DNA from 3 places in the Duganella sp. HH101 genome. Region 3 is predicted to be linked to each of the others. Evidence: predicted binding sites of a transcription regulator. Region 3 holds the regulator's gene; each other region holds the start of a gene.
The links. Region 3 encodes HrcA, which represses chaperone genes, less so after heat shock. Its sites were predicted from a motif close to TTAGCACTCNNNNNNNNNGAGTGCTAA; they were not measured.
Positions count from the first base shown of each region.

Region 1: the regulator HrcA is predicted to act here: its motif matches at 1,593-1,619, upstream of groES (co-chaperone GroES).
Region 2: the regulator HrcA is predicted to act here: its motif matches at 2,003-2,029, upstream of rpoH (RNA polymerase sigma factor RpoH).

Region 1 covers NZ_LRON01000005.1:162,571-167,117, reverse strand. The annotation lists gene DUGA2_RS10310 (response regulator transcription factor) at 1-142, shown strand, start outside; gene DUGA2_RS10305 (ATP-binding protein) at 139-1,530, shown strand; gene groES (co-chaperone GroES) at 1,705-1,995, shown strand; gene groL (chaperonin GroEL) at 2,041-3,687, shown strand; gene DUGA2_RS10290 (hypothetical protein) at 3,745-4,419, opposite strand.
Region 2 covers NZ_LRON01000002.1:92,948-97,494, forward strand. The annotation lists gene ggt (gamma-glutamyltransferase) at 1-12, opposite strand, end outside; gene DUGA2_RS03245 (hypothetical protein) at 32-529, opposite strand; gene DUGA2_RS03250 (hypothetical protein) at 673-936, shown strand; gene rpoH (RNA polymerase sigma factor RpoH) at 1,017-1,916, opposite strand; gene ftsX (permease-like cell division protein FtsX) at 2,186-3,118, opposite strand; gene DUGA2_RS03265 (cell division ATP-binding protein FtsE) at 3,115-3,771, opposite strand; gene ftsY (signal recognition particle-docking protein FtsY) at 3,781-4,547, opposite strand, start outside.
Region 3 covers NZ_LRON01000011.1:88-4,634, reverse strand. The annotation lists gene DUGA2_RS18015 (MotA/TolQ/ExbB proton channel family protein) at 1-163, opposite strand, end outside; gene dapB (4-hydroxy-tetrahydrodipicolinate reductase) at 163-969, opposite strand; gene DUGA2_RS18005 (outer membrane protein assembly factor BamE) at 986-1,636, opposite strand; gene fur (ferric iron uptake transcriptional regulator) at 1,906-2,334, shown strand; gene hrcA (heat-inducible transcriptional repressor HrcA) at 2,359-3,375, opposite strand; gene DUGA2_RS17990 (HAD family hydrolase) at 3,444-4,151, opposite strand; partial or broken gene DUGA2_RS17985 (serine/threonine protein phosphatase) at 4,248-4,547, shown strand, end outside.

The DNA.
Region 1 (4,547 bases), on a different contig from region 3:
CTACGACTTCAAGCCACAGACCAATATGGTCGATGTGTGCATCCAGCGCCTGCGCAAGAAGCTGGAACTGCCCGACCAAGTAGCCATCGAAGCGGTGCGCGGCGTCGGCTACCGCCTGCGCAAGCCGGACGAGCCGGCGTGACAGCGCACTGGCCGCGCCTGCGCTCGTTCCGGCTGCGCATCGCCCTCGGCTCCACCCTGACCGCGCTGGCCGCCATCATCCTGCTGTACGCGATGGCCAGCTACACCATCATCCACCGCCGCGCCGACATCATCGACCGCATGCTGTCGGCCCACCTGGCCGGCCCCGGCTTCCAGGCCACGCCGCTGGCCCTGTGGCCGGCCACCGACGCCCAGCTCAACGCCAGCTTCAGCGGCTTCGCCCCGGCCGCCAGCGGTCCGGAGACGTATGCCCTGCTGCTGGTGGAGGATGCCGCCAACGGCCCGCTGTACCGCAGCCCGGCCTGGCAGCGCTGGCTCGGCGGCGCCGAGCTGCCGCGCGGCCCCGGCCTGCACACCGTCGACGGCGCCGGTCAGAGCTGGCGCATAGGCAGCGCCGTGCAAGGCTCGGTGACGATCTGGGTGGCCGTCAACCGCAGCCTGTCGGATGCCCAGGTGCGCGCCAGCCTGACCCGTTTCGCGGCCGCCATCGGCGTGCTGGCCGTGGCCATGGGCGCGCTGGCCTGGTATCTGGCCGGGCGCGCGATGCGGCCGGTGGAGCACCTGACCGGCGTCATGGTGGGGCTGACCGCGAGCGAGCTGGACCAGCGGGTCTCGGCCGCCGAGGAAGACCTGGAATTCGCCCAGATGATCAGCGTCTACAACGCCATGCTGGAGCGGCTGCAGCGCAGCTTCCTGCAATCGGCGCGCTTTTCCGGCGACGCCGCCCACGAACTGCGCACGCCGCTGACCATCCTGCAGGGCGAGCTGGAACGCAGCTTCGCCCGCGCCAGCGCCGCAGCCGATCCGGTGCTGGAGGAAGGTCTGGCCAATATGCTGGATGAAGTGCGGCGGCTGGACAGCATCGTGCGCAAGCTGCTGCTGTTGGCGCGCGCCGACGCCGGCCAATTGGCCATCCCCCCTTGCCCGCTCGACCTGCGCCCGACGCTGGACGAGCTGGCCGAAGACATCGGCCTGCTGGACGCGGAACGGGCCGTCCGCCTGGACCTGCCCGAACACATCGCCGTGCGCGGCGACGCCGACCTGTTGCGCCAGGTGTTACAAAACCTGGTCAGCAATGCCATCAAGTACGGGCTGCCGGGCGGCTGGATCGCGCTGTCGGTCCGGCGCCAGGGCGAGCAATGGCGGATCGACGTCGCCAATGCATCGCACGGCATTGCCCCAGAGCATCATCACCGCCTGTTCGACCGCTTCTACCGGGCCGACCACGCCCACCAGCGCCGCGTCGACGGGGTCGGGCTGGGTTTGTCGCTGGCGCGCGACATCGCCGTCGCCCACGGCGGCAGCCTCTCCCTGGCCGATGCGGAGCCGGGCCAGGTACGTTTCAGCCTGACCCTGCCCGCCGCCTGAGCCAGGCCAATCACATCAATTCAGCAAGTATGTCTTGAAATAGGCTAATACCGTCCCTATAATTGGCACTCGTTCCAAGGGAGTGCTAACAGCGCTCTCGGCCAAACTTTCCGCCGCAGCAATCTTGTTGATGCGGCAACAAACAGTACCATTGTTAATTTTAAGGAGTTTTGTATGAACCTTCGCCCTTTGAACGATCGCGTAATCGTCAAACGCCTCGACCAGGAAACCAAAACTGCGTCCGGCCTGATCATCCCTGATGCGGCCGCTGAAAAACCGGATCAAGGCGAAGTGCTCGCCGTCGGCAATGGCAAGATTCTGGAAGACGGCAAAGTCCGTCCTCTGGATGTCAAAGTAGGCGACCGCGTTCTGTTCGGCAAATACGCCGGCCAGACCGTCAAAGTTGACGGTCAAGAACTGATGGTCATGCGCGAAGAAGACATCATGGCAATCGTCGTCAAGTAATTGACACGCACGTTTGCACTCATCACCTAATTCTGGAGAAACAACATGGCAGCTAAAGAAGTAATTTTCGGCGACGCAGCGCGCGCCAAAATGGTTGAAGGCGTCAACGTCCTGGCCAACGCAGTGAAAGTCACCCTGGGCCCTAAAGGCCGCAACGTCGTGCTGGAGCGTTCCTTCGGCGCCCCTACCGTCACCAAGGACGGCGTGTCGGTCGCTAAAGAAGTCGAACTGAAAGACAAGCTGCAGAACATGGGCGCGCAAATGGTCAAGGAAGTTGCTTCCCGCACCAGCGACAACGCCGGCGACGGCACCACCACCGCGACCGTGCTGGCACAAGCCATCGTGCGCGAAGGCATGAAGTTCGTGGCCGCCGGCATGAACCCGATGGACCTGAAGCGCGGCATCGACAAGGCCGTTGCTGCCACCGTCGAGCAGATCGCCATCATCGCCCGTCCATGCACCACCACCAAGGAAATCGCCCAGGTTGGCTCGATCTCCGCCAACTCGGATTCGTCGATCGGCGACCGCATCGCTGAAGCGATGGAAAAAGTCGGCAAGGAAGGCGTCATCACCGTGGAAGACGGCAAGTCGCTGAACGACGAGCTGGACATCGTTGAAGGTATGCAGTTCGACCGCGGCTACCTGTCGCCATACTTCATCAACAACCAAGAGAAGCAAGTTGCCATCCTGGACAATCCATTCGTCCTGCTGTGCGACAAGAAAATCTCGAACATCCGCGATCTGCTGCCGGTACTGGAACAAGTCGCTAAAGCCGGCCGTCCACTGCTGATCATCGCTGAAGACATCGAAGGCGAAGCACTGGCGACCCTGGTTGTGAACAACATCCGCGGCATCCTGAAAACCTGCGCAGTCAAAGCCCCAGGCTTCGGCGACCGTCGCAAGGCCATGCTGGAAGACATCGCAATCCTGACCGGCGGTCAAGTGGTTGCTGAAGAAGTCGGCATGACCCTGGAAAAAATCACCCTGGAAGAACTGGGCCAGGCCAAGCGTATCGAAATCGGCAAGGAAAACACCATCGTCATCGACGGTGCTGGCCGCGCTGAAGGCATCGAAGGCCGCGTCAAGCAAATCCGCGTGCAGATCGAAGAAGCGACCTCGGACTACGACCGTGAAAAACTGCAAGAGCGCGTGGCCAAGCTGGCCGGCGGCGTTGCAGTGATCAAAGTCGGTGCAGCCACCGAAGTTGAAATGAAAGAGAAGAAAGCCCGCGTTGAAGATGCACTGCACGCTACCCGCGCTGCCGTGGAAGAAGGCATCGTGCCAGGCGGCGGCGTAGCCCTGCTGCGCGCTCGTGCTGCTCTGAACGTCAAAGGCGACAACCCGGACCAGGACGCAGGTATCAAGATCGTTCTGCGCGCCATGGAAGAGCCACTGCGCATGATCGTTCAAAACGCCGGCGAAGAAGCTTCGGTGGTGGTTGCAGCGGTTCTGGCCGGCAAAGGTAACTACGGTTACAACGCCGCCAACGGCACCTATGGCGACATGGTTGAAATGGGCGTTCTGGACCCAGCTAAAGTCACCCGCTCGGCACTGCAAAACGCAGCATCGATCGCTGGCCTGATGCTGACCACCGATTGCATGATCGCTGAAGTCACCGAAGACAAAGCTGCCGGCGGCATGGGCGGTATGGGTGGCATGGGCGGCATGGGTGGCATGGACGGCATGATGTAATTGCCGGCATAAGCCTCGCTGTACAGAAAAGCCAGCTTCTTCGGAAGCTGGCTTTTTTTATTTGCAGGTGGCCGTCACGTTGATGAAGTCGGTGAAGCCGGCGCCGGCGTTATTCGTTCCCGCATTGTTCGTCAACGTGCAGGTCTGCCCGGCCGGGTTAAGCGATACCGTCACGTCATAGCTGGCGCCGTGCAGCGACTGCGGCGAATACGATAACGCAAACACGCTCAGGCCGTTGGCGCCCGCCCTCAGCAGATTGCCCTGGGCGTCGGCGAAACTGACCGAGCCGCCAGCCGCCAAGCCCGACACCGTCACCCCTACGTTGTATGTCAACAGCGCGATCACAGCGGGCTGGCAAGTCACGGCCACGTTGCCGATGTCGACCGCATTCTGGGCAACCGTGCCCGATCCGTTGGCGACGGTACAGGCATTGCCGTTTGGATCGGCAAACAACGCAACACTGTATGGCGCACCGGATGCCACCGGATGGGCAAATTTAAACGCGCCATTCGCCTTGACAGCGATGGTCTCCGCATTGTTGTTGACCAGCAGCAGGGTGCTGTTGCCCGACAGTCCCGCTACGCTGCCCGAGATGACGGCCGCCTTTTGTACCGGCGGAACCGAAGGCGCCGTCGATCCACCGCCGCCGCAACCGGCCAGCGCAAGCGCTCCGATCAACGCGATTACCTTGAATTGACTCATATAGTCTCCGAGAATTTTCTGAACTTGCATCGAGAAATATTATTTACGCAAGATGCAAAGTACATCAACTGCCGGGCAGGGGGCGATTCGATTGAAAAGTTGAAATTGATCTAAATACAAGTTATCCCTACAATCGACGTTCTTCAACTATCTTCAGA
Region 2 (4,547 bases), on a different contig from region 3:
GAGCTGGATCATGTGGGCGCGGGGTCTCGGGTTAGGATGAAGGTGCGTTGCTCACCCTCAAGCTTACCCGATAATCCGGCGCGGCTTCATTCTTGGCAGGGACTGCCTGCGGTTCGACGCCGGTCAGCGTGAAGGTCAGGCCGTTTTGCGTGACGCTGGGACTGGCGTTGGGCATGCTGTCCGACAGCACGAAATTGCTGGTGTTGCCGTCGGCAGCGGTCAGCGCGAAGCTGTAGCTGATGTAGCCGGCCCAGACGCAGACGGCGCCGGTGCGGCAGCGGCTGTCGTTGACGCGCTCCAGCTTGAGGCTGGGCGCGCCGGCGGTGGCGCCGCTGATGCCGGGCGTGGCGGCGGGCGTGATGGCGACGCTGGCGCCCTGGGTCAGCACGTAGTCCTGCGCGAAAGCTTGTTGCGACGGCGCGGCGCCGGCGCGGCCGACGGCGGACGCGGCGCCGCAGGCATGCAGCAAGGCCATCGCGGCGATCAGCAGCGGCAGGATGATCAGTTGCCGCAGTAGGGTGGTTTTCATAATTACCTCTTCCTTCGAAGTAGACGGCAAGCTTAGCAAAAAGATCACTGTGGCGTCGCACGAAACGCGGATTTACCGCGCCACGTCAAACTTCCGCTTGCGTGCCGTAGAATGGGGGCCCTGAATCACATTGATCGAACAAAATGAAAAAGACCGGCATGGCGAAAAGCGACGCTAAAAAATTAATGGGCCAGATGTCCGCCCCTGGCGCCGCCAGCTTCGGCAAGGTGGCCGAAGTGGTCGACAAGCGTGAACAGCGCAAGCGCGACCAGGCGCTGGGGCTGGTGCCGTTCGCGGTTAAGCTGAACGGCGACCTGGTGCAGCAGCTGCATGCCCAGGCCAAGGAACGCGACATCGACCTGAACCAGCTGGTCGGCGAATTGCTGGCGCAGGGCCTGGCGGCCTAACAAGCAATAATAAACAAGAACCAGCAAGCAAAAAAAAGCCGCGCGGTGCAAACCGGGCGGCTTTTTTAACGCACGGCGGTTTATACGTAGGCCGCCAGTGCGCCCTTCATTTTCTTCAGCGCGGCCACTTCGATCTGGCGGATGCGCTCGGCGGAGACGCCGAATTCTTCCGCCAGCGTGTGCAGCGTGGCGCCGGAACCGTCGTCATTGGCCAGCCAGCGGGCTTCGACGATGCGGCGCGAACGGGCGTCCAGCTTGCCCAGCGCTTCTTCCAGGCCTTCCGATTGCAGGCGCGTCACCTGCTCCGCTTCCAGCACGCGGGTCGGCTCGCTGGCTTCGGACGACAGGTAGGCGATCGGCGCGAACTTGTCGTCTTCGTCGTCGTTCGGCGATTCCAGCGCGATGTCGCGGCCGCTCAGGCGGGTTTCCATCTCGATCACTTCTTCGCGCTTGACGTCCAGCAGCTTGGCCAGGCTGTCGATTTGCGTAGGCGTCATCGCGTCCAGGCCGGTCTTGTGGCTGCGCAGGTTGAAGAACAGCTTGCGCTGGGCCTTGGTGGTGGCCACTTTGACCAGGCGCCAGTTCTTCAGGATGTACTCGTGCATCTCGGCCTTGATCCAGTGCATCGCGTACGACACCAGGCGCACGCCCTGGTCGGGGTCGAAGCGCTTGACGGCTTTCATCAGGCCGATATTGCCTTCCTGGATCAGGTCGGCGTGCGGCAGGCCGTAGCCCAGATAGCCGCGCGCGATCGACACCACCAGGCGCAGGTGCGACAGCACCAGCTCCTGGGCGGCGCCCAGGTCGTTCTTTTCCTGCAGGCGCTTGGCCAGCGAGACTTCATCGTCGTGCGTCAACATCGGCAGGCGGTTGACGGCCGAAATGTAGGCGTCCAGGTTGCCCAGGTTGCCAGTGAACCCGAGTCCCAGGGCGCTATTGGTGGCTGGTACCAATGCGGTCGGTGCGGACATCATAGTCATTTTCATTCCTTCGCTCGATGATATTGCTTAGTCTCAATGTTTCAAAATTGCTGTAGAGAACTCTTTTGCTCTTCAGTACACATATATTAGCACTCTCCTTGGATGAGTGCCAATCACCAGATATTAATTCATTCCATAGCAAAAAACTATGAGGTTAATCAGCATCATGACAGTGTTTAATCAAGCATGCGCGTCGGAGCTTAGGCCTGACTTAATGGTAGGCGCGGCGCAAGACCGCTTCCGTGCGGAGGCGCACGGAAGGGGGGGGATCAGTTCAGGCGGGACAGGTGGCGCTGCACGGACAGCAGGGCGCCGATGAGGCCGAGGCCGGCGGACAGGGCCAGCAGGCCGCCCATGGCCAGCGGCGGCAGCGGCGCCAGCTGGAATTCGGACGCATACAATCTTGCGAATTCTGCAATCGCCAGGTTGAGCGGCTGCAGCGCCAGCGACACGGCGCCCAGCGCCACGCCGCCCGCGCACAGGCCCAGCAGCGCACCGGTGTAATAGAAGGGACGGTGGATGAAGCTGTCGGTGGCGCCGATCAGCTTGGACACCAGGATTTCCTCGCGCTGGGTCATCACCTGCAGGCGGATGGTGTTGAAGATCACCGCCACCACCACCGTGCCCAGCGTGGCCGCCAGCAGCAGCAGGGCCAGGCGCAGCACGTTGAGCAGGGCCGCCAGGCGCTTGACCCAGGCCGAATCGACCTGCACCGTGTCGACGCCGGGCAGGGCGCGGATCTGTTCGGCCAGCTGGTCGACGTCGCCGCCGGCCTGGGCATTGCGGAAGGCGTCGAGTTTGAGCACGTAGCTGTCGGGCAGCGGGTTTTCACCCAGCGTGGTCAGCACGTCGGCCAGGCCGCTCTTGTCCTTGAGCTGGTCGAGCGCTTTTTCGCGCGGGGTGAAGACGATCTTGGCCTGCGGGTCGCTCACTGTCTGGCGCACCGTCTGGCGCAGCGACACGGCCAGCGCCTCGGCCTGCTCGCGCGGGGTGTCCTGCTTGAGGAAGACGCTGATTTCGGGATCGACCGACAGCTGCTCCGACATGGGGCGCACATTGTCGAGCAGGGTCAGGCCGGCGAACGGCAGGGCCAGCGCGATCGCCACCACCAATATGTTGAACAAAAAGCCGGCCGGCGAGCGGCGCAGGTGCACCAGGGCCGCGGCCAGCGCGTAGCGGTGTTGGCGGAACCAGAGCGTCATGCCGCCACCTCCAGTTGACCTTGCTTGAGGTGGATCACGCGCGCGGCGGCGTCCAGCATCTGCTCGTCGTGGCTGGAAATCAGGCAGGTGACGCCGACCGAGTGGAAGGCCTTGAGCGCGTCGAGCACCTTGTCGGCGCTGGCGCGGTCGAGGTTGGCGGTGGGCTCGTCGGCCAGGATCACCTGCGGCCGGTTGACGATGGCGCGCGCGATCGATACCCGCTGCTGTTCGCCGCCGGACAGGGCCAGCGGCTGGGCGTCGGCGCGGTCGAGCAGGCCGACCTTGTCGAGCGCGGCGCGGGCGCGCTGTTCGGCCTGGGTGCGCGAGGCGCCCGTCACCAGCAGCGGCAGCATGACGTTGGCCAGGATGGAGCGGTCGGTCAGCAGGCGCTGCTGCTGGAAGATCAGGCCGAGGTTGCGGCGCAGGAAGGGCACGGCGGCCGGCTTGATGCGGGCGATGTCCTGGCCGTTGACGATGACCTGGCCGGCGCTGGGGCGCTCCATGGCGGCGATCATCTTCAGCAGCGTGGACTTGCCGGCGCCCGAGGGGCCGGCCAGGAACACCAGCTCGCCCTTGGCGACGGTCAGCGAGATATCGCGCAGCGCCGTGGTGTCGGCTCCATAGTGTTTCGAGACGTTACGGAATTCGATCATGGAGAGGGCTTATCCCAGCAGGGCGTCGACGAATTCGGCGGCGACGAAGGGTTGCAGGTCTTCGATCTTCTCGCCGATGCCGATGAAGTAGACCGGCACCGGGCGCACGCGGGCGATGGCGGCCAGCACGCCGCCCTTGGCGGTGCCGTCCAGCTTGGTGATCACCAGGCCGGTCAGCTGCAGGGCGTCGTCGAAGGCCTTGACCTGGGCCAGCGCATTCTGGCCGGTGTTGCCGTCGATGACCAGCAGTGTCTCGTGCGGGGCGCCATCGAGGCCCTTGCCGATCACGCGCTTGATCTTTTTCAGCTCTTCCATCAGGTGCAGCTGGGTCGGCAGGCGGCCGGCGGTGTCGATCATCACCACGTCCAGGCCCTTGGCCTTGCCGGACTGGACGGCGTCGAAGGACACCGCTGCCGGGTCGCCGGAAGCTTGCGAGATCACGGTGATGTTGTTGCGCTGGCCCCAGACCATCAGCTGTTCGCGGGCGGCGGCGCGGAAGGTGTCGCCGGCGGCCAGCAGCACGGACTGGCCGTGCGACTGCATGTGCTTGGCCAGCTTGCCGATGGTGGTGGTCTTGCCGGCGCCGTTGACGCCGGCGATCATCATCACGGTCGGCTGGTGGCGGCCCAGTTCGAACGGGCGTTGCAGCGGCGTCAGCAGCTCGATCATCAGCAGCTTGAGCGCGGCCTTGACGGCGGCGGCGTCGAGCAGCTTGTCGTCCTTGACCTTTTGTTTCAGCGCGGTCAGCAGGTATTCGGTGGCGTCGATGCCGGCGT
Region 3 (4,547 bases):
GCACGGCCGGCGCGCTGCGGCGGATGCGCCACGCGGCATACGCCTTGGACAGGATGAAGAACCAGCTCACCAGCGACATCGCCAGCAGCACCAGCGCCACCAGGTGGCTGATGGTGTCGCCCTGCTCCCAGTAGCTCGCGAGGGTGAAGTGGTTGGGCGTCATCAGTTCAGCGCCAGCACGTCGTTCATGTCGTACAGGCCGGTCGCCTTGTCGGCCAGGAAGCGGCAGGCGCGCAGCGAGCCGTGGGCGTAGGTCACGCGGCTGCTGGACTTGTGGCTGATCTCGATGCGCTCGCCGGTGCCGGCGAACAGCACCGTGTGGTCGCCGACGATGTCGCCGCCACGGATGGTGGCGAAGCCGATCGACGACGGGTCGCGCTCGCCGGTCACGCCTTCGCGGGCGTAGACGGCGCAATCCTTCAAATCGCGGCCCAGCGCGTCGGCCAGCACTTCGCCCATCTTCAGCGCGGTGCCGGACGGCGCGTCGACCTTGTGGCGGTGGTGGGCTTCGATCACTTCGATGTCGTAGCCGGTCGACAGCGCCTTGGCCGCCTGTTGCAGCAGCTTGAGCGTGACGTTGACGCCGACGCTGAAGTTGGGCGAGAACACGATGGCGGTTTTCTTGGCCGCTTCGGCGATGGCGGCCTTGCCTGCTTCGTCGAAGCCGGTGGTGCCGATGATCATCTTGATGCCATGCTCGGCGCAATACGCCAGGTGCTCCAGCGTGCCTTCGGGACGGGTGAAGTCGATCAGGAACTGGGCGCCGGCCAGGCCCTTGGCCAGTTCCGCTTCGACCAACACGCCGGCCGGCTTGCCGAGGAAGGCGGCGGCGTCGCTGCCGATGTTGGCCGAGCCCGCGCGGTCCAGCGCGCCGGACAGGCGCGCGTCCGGCGCGTCCTGCACCGCTTCGATCAGGATGCGGCCCATGCGGCCGCCGGCGCCGGCGATGGCGATGTTCAGGTCTGTCATGCGTCTGTCCTCGTGCTTATTTCTTGTCGTTGTTCACCGTGATGCCCACCGGCGAGGCGGCGGCGTTGTCGCTGCCGGCCGGAATCGGCGAGGTATTGCCCACCGGGCGCGCGTCCGGCGTGTTCAAGTCTTTCTTGACCTTGGGCGCCGGGCCGGCGATGCGGGCGATGTAGTCTTTTTCGGTCGGCAGGTTGCCGCCTTCCCAGCGCGCCACCTTGCCGTCCTTGTCGAAGAACACGATCACGCGGCTGGTGGTGATTTCGCCATTGCCCTTGGCCATGCGGAACGCGTAGTCCCAGCGGTCGGCGTGGAAGGGGTCGGCCAGCAGCGCGGTGCCGAAGATGAAGCGCACCTGCTCGCGCGTCATGCCGAGCTTGAGCTGGGACAGCATTTCCTCGGAGACGAAGTTACCCTGCTGGATGTCCGGACGATACGGCGAGAAGAACCACATGAACTTCTGGAACTGGGTGATGGTGGTGGTTTGCGCGCCCTTGTTGGCGTCCAGCGTGGTGCCGGTTTCTTTCACTTCGGTCGATTTCTCGCCCAGCGTGGTGTTGGATGCACAGCCGCCCGCGGCCAGCGCGACGCAAACAGCGCCGGCGAGCAAGGGCGCGCGGCGGGTGAAACGGTGCAACAAAGACTGCGATAAAGCCTGGGTGACGCGCATGGTTGTCCTCAATCTGATCGAGCGGAAGTGCCGAAAAACGCTATATCATAAAGCACAAGGTGCGACATGGGGCTGCGCGGGCACTCGGAGAGATGGCATTATCCAGCAAATCGGCAACTATGTCCTTGTTTTATAAAGATTAATTGTAAAACATTGCAAATGTAAATTTCACGCGGGGCCGCGCCGCCGGGGAAGGAAAGCTGCGGCGGCAGCCGGAGTGCGTTAAACTGTGGGCTAGCTATCGCCAACCACTACTAAGAGTCTCCACCATGGGCAACAATCCGACCGACCTGAAGGCCAGCGGCCTCAAAGCCACGCTGCCACGCCTCAAAATCCTGGACATCTTCCAGAACAGCGAGGTGCGCCACCTGACCGCCGAGGATGTCTACAAGATCCTGCTGGCCGACAATATGGACGTGGGCCTGGCCACCGTGTACCGGGTGCTGACCCAGTTCGAGCAGGCCGGCCTGCTGAACCGCAACCACTTCGAAACGGGCAAGGCCATTTTCGAGCTGAACGAGGGTTCGCACCACGACCACCTGGTGTGCCTCGATTGCGGCCGGGTTGAAGAATTCTTCGACGAGGAAATCGAAAGCCGCCAGCAACTGGTGGCCAAGGAGCGCGGCTTCAAGATCGCCGAGCACGCGCTGGCGATCTACGGCAACTGCACCAAGACCGCCTGCCCGCACCGGCCATAAAAAAAAGCCCCGTCGGGGCTTTTTTTAATTGTGGCTCAAGGCGTTCGACAGCAGCTTGGCCGTGATGTCGACGATCGGTATCACCCGCTCGTAAGCCATGCGCGTCGGGCCGATCACGCCCAGCGTGCCGACGATCTTGCCGTTGGCCGTGTACGGCGCCGTCACCACGCTCATCTCGTCCATCGGCACCAGGCTCGATTCGCCGCCGATGTAGATCTGCACGCCGCTGGCCTTGCTCGACACGTCGAGCAGCTGCATCAATCCCGTCTTCTGCTCGAACATGTCGAACATCTGCCGCAGCGACGTCATGTTCGACGACAGGTCGCTGACCGACAGCAGGTTGCGCTCGCCGGCGATGACCATGTCGTCCGAATTGTCCGCCATCGCCTCGCTGCCGGCCTCCACCGCCGCCTGCATCAGCCGGCCCATGTCGTCGCGCAGCTGGCGCACTTCGTTCTGCAGGCGCGTGTGCACTTCGTCGAAGGCCAGGCCGCCGTAGTTCTGGTTGATGTAGTTGGCCGACTGCACCAGCTGCGCCGGACTGTAGTCGGCGTCGGTCAGCAGCAGGCGGTTCTGCACGTCGCCGGTCGGGCCGACGATCACCAGCAGGATGCGCTTCTCGCCCAGCCGCAAAAACTCGATCTGCTGGAACACCGATTCGCGCCGCGGGCTCAGCACGACGCCGGCGAACTGCGACAGCGACGACAGCATCTGCGCCGCGTTGGCTATCATTTTCTGCGGCTGCGGCGCCTGCAGCCGCATGCGGCCTTCGACCGACTGTTCGTCCAGGTGCTGCACGGTGAGCAGCGTGTCGACGAAGATGCGGTAGCCGCGCGGCGTCGGCACCCGGCCGGCCGAGGTGTGGGGACTGGCGACGTAGCCCAGCTCCTCCAGGTCGGCCATGATGTTGCGGATGGTCGCCGGCGACAGGTCCAGGCCGGAGATCTTGGACAGGGCGCGCGAGCCCACCGGCTGGCCGTCCGCGATGTAGCGTTCGACTAAGGCCTTGAGCAAGGTTTGTGCGCGGGTATCGAGTTGCATGGTCATTTACTAATGGTAGTTCCTCTTATTATGCACGCTCTGCGGGCGCTGGGGGCCGCCGCGTGGCGTCAATGCTGCATTTGCCCGCGCACCCAGGCCAGAAGTTCGTCAAAACCGGCACAGATGGCGTCCGGCGCGATGCCCGCCTCCAGGTGCGCGGCGCTGCCGCCCCGGTTCATCCACACCGCCCGCAGGCCGGCGCGCTGCGCGCCCTGCACGTCCAGCCGCAGGTCGTCGCCGACGTAGACGGCGTCCGCCGGCGCCACGCCCATCGCCGCGCAGGCGGCCAGGAAGATCGACGGGTCGGGCTTGGCACGGCCGAAGCGCGACGAGGCCAGCACGGTGTCGAAATGGTGGTGCAGGCCGATGACTTCAAGGTCGGCGTTGCCGTTGGTGATCACGCCCAGCCGCAGCATGCCCTGCAGCGCGGCCAGCCCGGCCGCCACGTCGTCGAACGGCGTAACGGCGTTGCGGCGTTCGTGGAAGTGCCGCATGGCGCCGTCGATGTGGGCGGCGTCGGCGCCGGTCTCGGCGAAGACTTGTTCCAGCGCCACGCGGCGCAGCTGGTACAGGTCGACCACCAGTTCCGGCCGCTGCTCCAGCAGCGCCATGCGGCGGGCCCGCAGCTCGGCCACGCTGTAGCGCTGCGCCACCTCGGGCGCGTGCGCGGCCAGCCAGGCGTGCCAGCTGGTTTCCGCCGCCGCGATCACCGGGCCGATCGGCCACAGGGTATCGTCAAGGTCGAACAGCAGGGCTAGCGGGCGGCGTGGGGTCATGGCGGGCAACTCGGAATGTGGAATCCACATATTGTCGCACCGATCGCCGCCGCGCGAGGGCATGGTAAATTACCGGATTGCCCTGCTGGAGACCCCGTGCCCTTTTCCCTGCCTTTTTCCCTGCCCTTTTCCCAGCCCTTGCGGCGGCCTTCGCGCCGCGCGCCCGCGCTGCCCGCCGCCCTGGTTGCCGCCTCGCTGGCCGCCCTGCTGGCCGGCTGCGCCACCGTCGGCCAGCCGCCGGCCTTTTCCTCGTACGTGGTGCTGGGCGAGCAAGGCGCCGCCGTGGCGCGCGTGCTGATCGCCGCCCCCGCCTGCCCCGACATCGTCATCGACCAGCGCCCGCGGCCGATGGCGCTGCGCGCGCCGGCCGCCACCGTGCCGCTGCGGCCGACGCCG